DNA from 3 places in the Vibrio splendidus genome. Region 2 is predicted to be linked to each of the others. Evidence: predicted binding sites of a transcription regulator. Region 2 holds the regulator's gene; each other region holds the start of a gene.
What was found. The regulator CRP, encoded in region 2, controls carbon source genes, mostly activating them, when cyclic AMP is high. The targets are predictions, from matches to a motif close to TGTGANNNNNNTCACA.

Region 1 (3,289 bases), on a different replicon from region 2:
ATTTGCGATAGCCCAACGATCGCGCCACCAACTCATGTGAACGATGTCGATCTTTTCGAAACTTTGATCGTCTTGCCAGCCGGGATCTTCCTCTACATACATAAGGTCAATATTTTGACTCTGAATGCGCGGCAAACATACACTTAAAGCGGCAGATCTTAGTAATGGATCTTGTGGCATATAGATAGCGACATGCTTGTCTTCATTACACATATCAAGCACATGTAAGAAGTGAGCATAAGAGGTATAAGGCGGTCGAATCAGCGCGCCTTTTGAAGGGTAGCTAAATGTTGTGAGGTTACCCATAGGATCCTCAACGTTACCTCTCGCTAGAATCACTTGGTACTGCTGTTCAATACGCTCTTTCAACTTGTCAGATGGCTGAGGTTGTTCGAGGTTCGCTTCTGATGAGTGATCTTTGGATACAAAACGCGCAACGTCATCGTAAGGATTGTGATCAACATTCCCTGAAGGCTCTTCATTTTGAGAGTAGTTAACGTGTTGGCAAAGGATGTAGCCAGAATGCGCTTCGCCAGTCGCTATCCAAACCACACCGTTGTTACTTTGTGGCTGTAGACGCTGGTAGTGAGATGCGAACTCGTAATCTTTCGCATGGTTAACCCATCGTGCATCGATCATCGCTAATTTACGACGACAACGGCTCGCGATATGGTCAACATGATCATAGAAAGTCTTTGGATTGATCTCTAATTTTCTACAGATTTCACGTACGGAATAACCCATGAACAATAAGCCCATGAGGTTTTCTTGAAACTGAAGTTTTTTATTGGATCCAGACCACTTGTCAACGAAGGTTGACTGGCAGTCTTTACATCGATAACGCTGCCTGTCGCCACTGTAGCCGAAGGCATGGTAAAGATGTTTGTGGGTATGAACCGATAAGCCGAAGTTATCGCAATCATCATTACGACAAGCAGGGAGCCCATCGCTGTGAAGTTGTCTTAGGCGATGAAGTTCGCTTAACACTTCACGATTGTTAAGTAAGGGGGGGAAAGCTCCACATTCACGACAAACCATCGCCGGACGCTTAGGGTTTGCGTGTTGCAAAACATACCGTTTTGCATCGCTCAAGCCAAAGTTGTCACACGCCAATGTTTTACAAAAGTTGAGTTGCAAACCATCCGCATCTTTTGGCAGCTTGTCGTTAGACACGATCTCCCCCTCGGGATTATTTGAGCAGCCAAGTAAGCTTGGCTGCGGGGTAACGCTTTTCAATGTATCTTATTCAAGTCGTTAGATGTTGATTGCAGTCTCTAGAGCAACTTTCATCATGTCGTTGAAAGATTTTTGACGATCTTCAGAGCTTAATTTCTCACCACGGATGATGTGGTCAGACACTGTTAGGATGGTTAGTGCTTTAGCACCAAGATCCGCAGCAACACCGTAGATACCTGCCGCTTCCATATCAACACCAAGGATGCCTAGCTTTTCCATTTTTTCGAAAAGGTCAGCTTCTGGAGTGTAGAAAAGGTCTGCAGAGAATACGTTACCAACTTTAACTGGAACTTCTTGTGCACGTGCTTGGTTTACTGCTTCTTCTAGAAGACCGAAATCAGCGATTGCAGCGAAGTCGTGATTGTTGAAACGAATACGGTTTACTTTTGAGTCTGTAGAAGCACCCATACCGATAACAACGTCCATCAGTTTAACGTCGTCACGTACCGCACCACAGCTACCTACGCGAATAACGTTTTTCACGCCGTATTCAGCGATAAGCTCGTGTACGTAGATGCAGCATGATGGGATACCCATACCGTGGCCCATTACAGAAACTTTCTTACCTTTGTAAGTGCCTGTGTAACCAAACATGTTGCGAACGTCACAAACTTGCTTCACGTCATCAAGGAATGTTTCTGCAATGTATTTTGCGCGAAGCGGGTCGCCCGGCATAAGTACTGTTTCTGCGAAATCACCAGCTTGAGCATTAATATGAGGTGTAGCCATGGTCGTTCTCCAAAGTTTAAACGGTAATGATAGGAACAGGATTTAATCAATTACCGATTCTGTTGAATTGAATTCGTTTTGTTGAGGCAATATTAGCGAGTTAAAACGAGGCTCCATGAGACTTTAGTCACAAAACCGCTTTGCCATTATAGTTTTATTAATATTGATAACCAAATATGTTGAAAGCGTAAAGGCAATCGATTTTGTATGGGTAAATTGCTCGATATTTAAAGATAAAGCTCGAAATTTAAATCTGTTGCATATTGCCTTGGAGACAACAATACGTTGTAGAGACGTTTGATCAGCGATAATCTAAACTTTGATAAAGAGACAAACCAAGGAATTGTATGTCGTATTGCGCTAACTCGACGCCTTCGCACTCGATGAAAACACAGTTACAGACGAAAACAAGGTTACATAAGCTAGTGTTGGTCGCTGTTAAATCCACATTGATTGCTGTTAAGTCCACATTGATTACTGTTAAGTCCGCATTGATTACAGCTAGAACGACTTTGTTTGCTGTGAGAACTGCTTTACTTGCTCGGGTAATCATTTTGCTTGCTGGCGCGATGACTTCGTCGTGGGTGTCTGCTGCAACTTTTGAGTTGCCACCAACAGAAAGCCGTATCGTGGGCAGAATACAGCAACACGAAGTTGCGGCGGGTGAAACCTTGGCGATCATTGCAAAGCAATACGATATTGGCTTTCTCTCTTTAATGGCGGCAAACAAAGGGGTCGATCCTTTTCTTCCTGCTGAAGGCTATGTGTTAAGCATTCCTAGCCGTTTGATTCTGCCGGATACTCCGAGAAAAGGCATTGTGATTAACCTTGCAGAGTTGAGGTTGTACTACTTTGAGCCTGAGAAAAATCAGGTGCATGTCTTCCCTGTCGGTATTGGACGAGTAGGGCGTGATACTCCCGAAATGATCACTAAGATAAGCCAAAAACGTCCAAACCCGACTTGGACTCCTCCAAACTCAATTCGCAAAGAGTACTTAGAAAAAGGGATTGAGCTACCAAGAGTGGTTCCCGCTGGGCCTGAAAATCCTTTAGGTGAATATGCACTGCGACTTGCTTATGGTGCTGGTGATTATCTGATACATGGTACTAATAAGGATTTCGGGATAGGTTTGAGAGTCAGTTCTGGGTGTATCCGTATGGAACCTAAAGATATTGAGTGGCTTTTTGAACAGGTGAGTCGTGGTGAACAAGTCACAATAATCGATGAGCCTATTAAGGTGTCTTTAGAGCCGGATAGAAGTGTATTTGTTGAGGCTCACGAACCTTTGACGCGAAGTGATGGCTCTAAGAAATTACTGCAAAT
Region 2 (3,289 bases):
CAGACGACGTAATTCCAAAGTTCGTGTTACCTGACAACATCGACTATCGCCTGTTTCAAAAAGGCGGCCATGTGGGGTTCATTACCGGTAGCACGCTCAAACCAAGGTTTTGGTTAGAAGAAGCATTACCTGCTTACTATGAAAGTATCCAAGATTCGGCATAATGGCCGAGCCTTTTTTAAGGACTGAGTAGTAGACGTCACTAAACACAGTAATCAACACATCAATAAACCTATTTATGAACATAAAAGAGAGAAGTATTTATGATCATCCCATGGCAAGACATTGCGCCAGAAACACTGGAAAACCTCATTAAAGAATTCGTGCTGCGTGAAGGCACAGACTACGGCGACGTAGAGGTTTCACTGCAAAACAAGATTGATCAAGTGAAACATCAATTAGCCTCAAAGGAAGTCAGCATCGTGTTTTCTGAGCTGCATGAAACCGTTGATATTCAAGTCACAAAACGCTTCTAGGCTGCGCTCATAAAGGAGCCGTGTTATAGTGGTAAACGATTGCTAACAAGTAAGTTACTCAAAAGACAAGGGTTGTCATGTCCGCTAAACATCCAATTATTGCGGTGACGGGTTCATCAGGAGCCGGCACCACCACTACCTCAGAAGCCTTCCGAAAAATGTTCAATATGATGGACGTGAAGGCCGCTTGGGTTGAAGGGGATAGTTTCCATCGCTTCACTCGACCAGAGATGGATGTCGAGATCCGTAAGGCTCGCGAGCAAGGTAAGCACATCAGCTACTTTGGTCCACAAGCCAATGATTTTGGCGCATTAGAAGAGTTCTTCCGTCAATACGGTAATGAAGGCACGGGTAAAGTCCGTAGTTACCTACATACCTTCGATGAAGCCGTGCCTTACAATCAAATGCCGGGCACCTTTACGCCATGGCAAGAGATCCCAGAAAATTCCGATGTGATGTTCTACGAAGGTCTTCATGGTGGCGTGGTAGATGGCGACATCAATGTCTCACAGCACGTCGACTTGCTGATCGGCATGGTGCCAATCGTCAACCTTGAGTGGATCCAAAAATTCGTTCGTGACACACGCGATCGTGGGCACTCACGCGAAGCAGTAATGGATTCTATTGTTCGCTCAATGGATGATTATCTTAACTACATTACCCCGCAGTTTTCGCGCACTCATATCAACTTTCAGCGTGTCCCAACCGTAGATACATCGAATCCACTGAACGCTAAAGGGATTCCAAGTTTAGACGAAAGCTTCGTGGTTATACGTTTGCGTGGCATCAAAAACGTAGATTTCCCCTACCTTCTGGCTATGATAGATGGCTCATTTATGTCACGCCACAACACGCTTGTAGTGCCAGGCGGCAAGATGAGTTTTGCTATGGAGCTCATTGTACGGCCCATCCTACAACAGCTCATCGAAACCGGAAAAATAGGTTAACAATACGCCATTCTGGTTGATTACTTTTCATACCGTGATCATGTGCACAATTTTGCGTAAAAAATCGTAGCTTGGTCACGATTAAAATCAAGAAATAGTACCTGAAAAAGGATACTATTCTTAAACGAAACACAAGATAGCTTGCAGCGCTCAACGAGTGCTCTTATCCTACAAGTCAATCCAGGCTTAGCTAAAATACGGAAAGCGGCAAGCATACCCTGCAGAGGAAGTAAGATATTATGGTTCTAGGTAAACCCCAAACCGATCCAACATTAGAGTGGTTCCTTTCACACTGTCATATTCATAAGTACCCTTCAAAAAGTACTTTGATTCATGCTGGTGAAAAGGCAGAAACCTTGTACTACATCGTTAAAGGTTCTGTGGCAGTTCTTATCAAAGACGAAGAAGGTAAGGAAATGATTCTTTCTTACCTAAACCAAGGTGACTTCATTGGTGAACTTGGCCTCTTCGAAGAAGACCAAGAGCGTACTGCATGGGTTCGTGCAAAATCTCCTTGTGAAGTAGCTGAAATTTCTTTCAAGAAATTCCGTCAACTTATCCAAGTGAACCCAGATATCCTAATGCGCCTTTCAGCGCAAATGGCAAATCGTCTACAAGTAACTAGCCAAAAGGTTGGTGACTTAGCGTTCCTTGACGTAACAGGTCGTATCGCTCAAACGCTACTTAACCTAGCGAAACAGCCAGATGCAATGACTCACCCTGACGGCATGCAAATCAAGATCACTCGTCAAGAGATTGGCCAGATCGTTGGTTGTTCTCGTGAGACAGTAGGTCGTATCTTGAAGATGCTAGAAGAGCAGAACCTAATTTCTGCACACGGTAAAACTATCGTGGTATACGGCACTCGTTAATCTCGATTAACTGAGCCAAAAATTTGAAAGCCACCAAATGCAAATTTGGTGGCTTTTTTGTTTTCTAAAGATCTAGAGAGCAGATGCGAGATACGAGAAGAACTCACTGAATCCTATTTGTAAACTTCCTCGAAGCGAAGCGTACTCGCATCTTTAGGGTAAAGCCCGTGCTCATATCTTTCTTTAACCGTTGGTGCTCTCAAAGATCTTGTCAGCCGATGCTGCAACAAATCCTGTATAAAGCTCACCATTCGCCATCGCATAACGCTTAGCGAACTCGTAGAAGCCACCAGGAATCACCTCGTTGCCTTCAACAAATGAAACTGGGACTTTGTCTGCCATTGTAGATGATTGCTCTAATAAGACCTCTGGAGAGCCTTTAACCTGACCGCCAGATGCATTGATAGTGAAACCTGAATCACTCAAATAGTCATTCACAGTCTGTACTTCATCGAACTCATTAAGCTGGTTCACACTCACCGTAAAGTGGTTTGCACCGTAACCATGAGCCGCTAGCCAAGACGCGTATTCACTCTCTTTTGCTAGAACTTGGAAATCCGCGAAGCTCAGATCCCAAAGGCGACCACCAAACAAGAACTCATGACCTTGAAGTTTACTTGCGTCTACTTGCTCAACCAACTTCGCAACGATCTGTTGTAAGTCACTTGAACACTCTTCTACCTTCAACTCACTAATGAACACCTTCGGTTGGTTTGGGTCTGGGTGCTCGTAGTGCTTAGCCACTAACTTCTTGCTCTCAAACAAGTAGTCGCCACAAGCCTTGTAGCCTAATTCAAGGAAAGGCTTAGCCAGTGTTTCAATGCCCAGTGGTGCAACATTGAAAGTTCGCAGTGCAATATGATCATTAATCAGGGCTTCGTCTTCTTTCAGCAGATGATGAACTTTCTCAGCCGATGGGCAAAGCCTGTGAATGTAATCGTCCCATAGTGATTTAAAGAGTAGATCGGGCGTCATGGTGACTCCTTGTCAGAGG
Region 3 (3,289 bases), on a different replicon from region 2:
CACCGTCACCAGGCCACATCTTGCGAACTTCTTGCATGAAGCGGTGGTTGATTTCAAAAATGATTTCCATGTGACGTGGAAGAAGGCGGTTGATCAAAGATTCAGACCAAGTCTCTAATGCTTCTGGAAGTAGTGTGTGGTTCGTGTATGCGAACGTATGAGCACTGATTTCCCAAGCTTGGTCCCAAGTTAAACCTTTTTCATCGATCAGGATGCGCATCAATTCAGGGATAGCGATAGTTGGGTGCGTATCGTTCAGTTGAATCGTTTCTTGCTTAGGCAGATCTTCTAGAGAGAAACCTGCTGCTTCGTGACGACGTAGAATATCGCGAACAGACGCTGCTGAGTGGAAGTACTGCTGCATTAGACGCAGTGTCTTACCTTTCTCGTGGTTGTCGTTCGGGTAAAGTACTTTAGTAATGTTACCCGCATCGATTAGCGAGTGTTGCGCTTCGAAGTAGTCACCGTTGTTAAAGCTTGCTAGTGAGAATGGTGCGATTGCCTGACATTCCCAAAGGCGCAGTGGGTAAACCGTGTTTGACTCGTAACCTACGATAGGTAGATCCCAAGGCATTGCTTTCACTTCCATACCCGGAACCCAAGTACGAACTTCTTTACCGTCGATGTATTCAACTTCTACATGACCATAAAAACCAATGTGTTGTGCTAGTTCTGGACGAGCCACTTCCCATGGGTAACCTTCAACACCACGCCATGCGTCAGGTGCTTCTTGTTGACGACCGTCTTGGAAAGACTGTTTGAATAGACCGTATTCGTAGTGAAGACCGTAGCCCACTGTTGGATATTCTTGAGCGGCACAAGAATCCATGAAACAAGCGGCTAGACGACCAAGACCACCATTACCTAGTGATGGGTCGCGTTCTTCTTCTAGAAGATCAGTTAGGTTTTGACCTAGCTCTTCCATTGCATGAGTGATCTGTTCATACAGACCCATGCTGATCAGGTTATTACCGGTTAAACGACCAATCAAAAACTCTAATGAAAGGTAGTTAACGCTCTTCGCGTTCTTAATTTTTTCGTCATTTTCAGTTTCTAACAGATCAAATGTTGTGAGTTCTGCTAGCGCACGCCCCATTGCTAGGTACCATGCGCGGCTATCTGCGTTTTCAATCGTTGTTGCGTAGGTTGCAGATAAATGCTTTTTAACGCTTTCTTGGAACGACACTTTATCGAAAGTTTTTTGCTGAGTTGGTTTCATTTCAGAAATCTCGCTTTTAATAGTTCTAATTCATCTGTGACATATCGTGCATGGTCACCATTAACTAAACATCCTCCCGCTAACGCGACAAACTAGGAGTAGATGGGAGGGCGTAGGGGGCGTACCGACATAGGGTTAGTGATCTGACTCTCATGTTCTGACTTCGAACAAAAACTTGGAGTGACTAAGATCACAAGCTCCCGTTCGATAACTTACCTTCAACTGATGTGACTTTTATTTAACCGGATTAAAGTCATTATCAAATTTGATATTCAGATCACGAAAATAATTTCGTCCTCTCATCTTTTGCATAGATTCGCGTGTTGGAATGAAGGAAGTCACATTCACAAACCAACCCGCTATGTGAGCAAAGTCTCAAATAAAGGGCGTAGAAGCCTAAAAACATGCAGGAGTGCAAGGTTTCTGAGGAGGATCATAGTCGGTGCCGTTTTGCTTCACGTAATATGATTGAAGACTTAAGTAATTAGGCTGATGTCATTCGATTACACTCAACGATAGATTGAGGTAATCCAGAACATAAGCCACGGAATAGGTGAAAAACTTCGACATGTGGATCCCTTCGAAACTGACTCGTCCCGGCCGCTTACATAATGCAATCCTACGACCTAGGGTTCTCGATCTGCTCCAACACGCAGATTGCTATAAGCTTGTATTATTCCGCTCTCCAGCGGGGTACGGCAAAACCACAATGGCAGCACAATGGCTGGTAGATAAACCCAATGTGGGTTGGTACAGCATTGATGACAGTGACAACGATGCTTTTCGCTTTATCAACTACCTAATGCAATCACTCAATAAAGCAACTCAAAATGCCTGCCCTAATGCCCAAAAGCTGGCAGAAAAACGACAGTTTTCATCGTTGCATTCTTTGTTAAGTGAAGTGTTTGCTGAGATGTCTGAATTCCACCAAGAATGTTTCCTTGTGCTGGATGACTACCACTTAGTTAATAACGATGACATTCACGAGGCGATGCGCTTTTTCCTCAAGCACATGCCTGACAACCTGACGCTTGTTGTGACTAGCCGTGGCACTCCACCACTTGGCACGGCAAACCTTCGCGTTCGTGATTTGATGATTGAGATTGGCAACGATTCGCTGGCTTTCGATACTGAAGAGACGACGCGCTTCTTCAACCAACGTGTCGCCGATGGCGTAGATGACACGACCGCTGGCAGTATCTGTACTTATGTTGAGGGATGGCCTTCGGCGTTACAGCTTATTGCCCTTCAAGCTCAGCATCAAAAACGTACGCTTGCGCAATCGGCAGAGTCTTTCTCTCACTTTAACCATGCCCACCTTTGGGATTACTTGGTTGAAGAAGTATTCGATCTACTGGATAAAGAAACCCGACAGTTCTTGATGCAGTGTTCAGTACTTGATCATTTCAATGACGAATTAGTCTGCGCGCTTACACAGCGTGAAGACGCACTGGGTATGATCGAATCACTCAACCGTTTTGGTTTGTTCATCTACCCGCTTGAGGGTGAAAAGAACTGGTATCGCTTCCATAACTTGTTTGGTGAATTCCTCGCACATGAGCGCCAAGCTCGAATTCCGCAACAAGAAGCCGAGTTGCACCGAAGTGCCGCGAAAGCGTGGATCAAACAGAAAACGCCTCATCAAGCACTGCGACACGCGCAGCGCGCTGAAGACCCAGAGCTGATCATCCAAATCCTGACTGAACACGGTTGGCCGATGTTCAACCAAGGTGAGCTTTCATCATTAGAGATGGCGATCAAGCAACTGACTACGGATCAACTATACAGTGAGCCGAAGCTATCAATGCTGCGCGCTTGGCTTGCACAAAGTCAGCACCGCTATGATCAAGTGGGGACTTTGTTGGAAGAGGCTGAGACTCAATATCAAGCTCGAAACATTGAACTTGATACTCAGCAGCAAGGCCAATACAACGCCTTGCGCGCCCAAGTTGCCATCAACAGCAATGAGCCTGAGAAAGCATTGGAATTGGCTGAGCTGTCGTTAAGCCAGCTGAACACGACCGTTTATCGTAGCCGCATTGTGGCAACGTCAGTTGTAGGTGAAGTGAA

Region 1: deoD (purine-nucleoside phosphorylase) is a predicted target of CRP. The motif match lies at 2,082-2,097, and genes of this name have one in related genera.
Region 3: OCU90_RS22780 (glycogen/starch/alpha-glucan phosphorylase) is a predicted target of CRP. The motif match lies at 1,399-1,414, and genes of this name have one in related genera.

The regions. Positions count from the first base shown of each region.
Region 1 covers NZ_AP025509.1:1,238,673-1,241,961, reverse strand. The annotation lists gene OCU90_RS22720 (hypothetical protein) at 1-1,173, opposite strand, end outside; gene deoD (purine-nucleoside phosphorylase) at 1,255-1,965, opposite strand; gene OCU90_RS22710 (L,D-transpeptidase family protein) at 2,313-3,289, shown strand, end outside.
Region 2 covers NZ_AP025508.1:3,543,384-3,546,672, forward strand. The annotation lists gene OCU90_RS15945 (hydrolase) at 1-164, shown strand, start outside; gene OCU90_RS15950 (YheU family protein) at 264-476, shown strand; gene OCU90_RS15955 (phosphoribulokinase) at 554-1,423, shown strand; gene crp (cAMP-activated global transcriptional regulator CRP) at 1,663-2,295, shown strand; gene OCU90_RS15965 (DUF1338 domain-containing protein) at 2,479-3,270, opposite strand.
Region 3 covers NZ_AP025509.1:1,258,384-1,261,672, forward strand. The annotation lists gene OCU90_RS22780 (glycogen/starch/alpha-glucan phosphorylase) at 1-1,219, opposite strand, end outside; gene malT (HTH-type transcriptional regulator MalT) at 1,788-3,289, shown strand, end outside.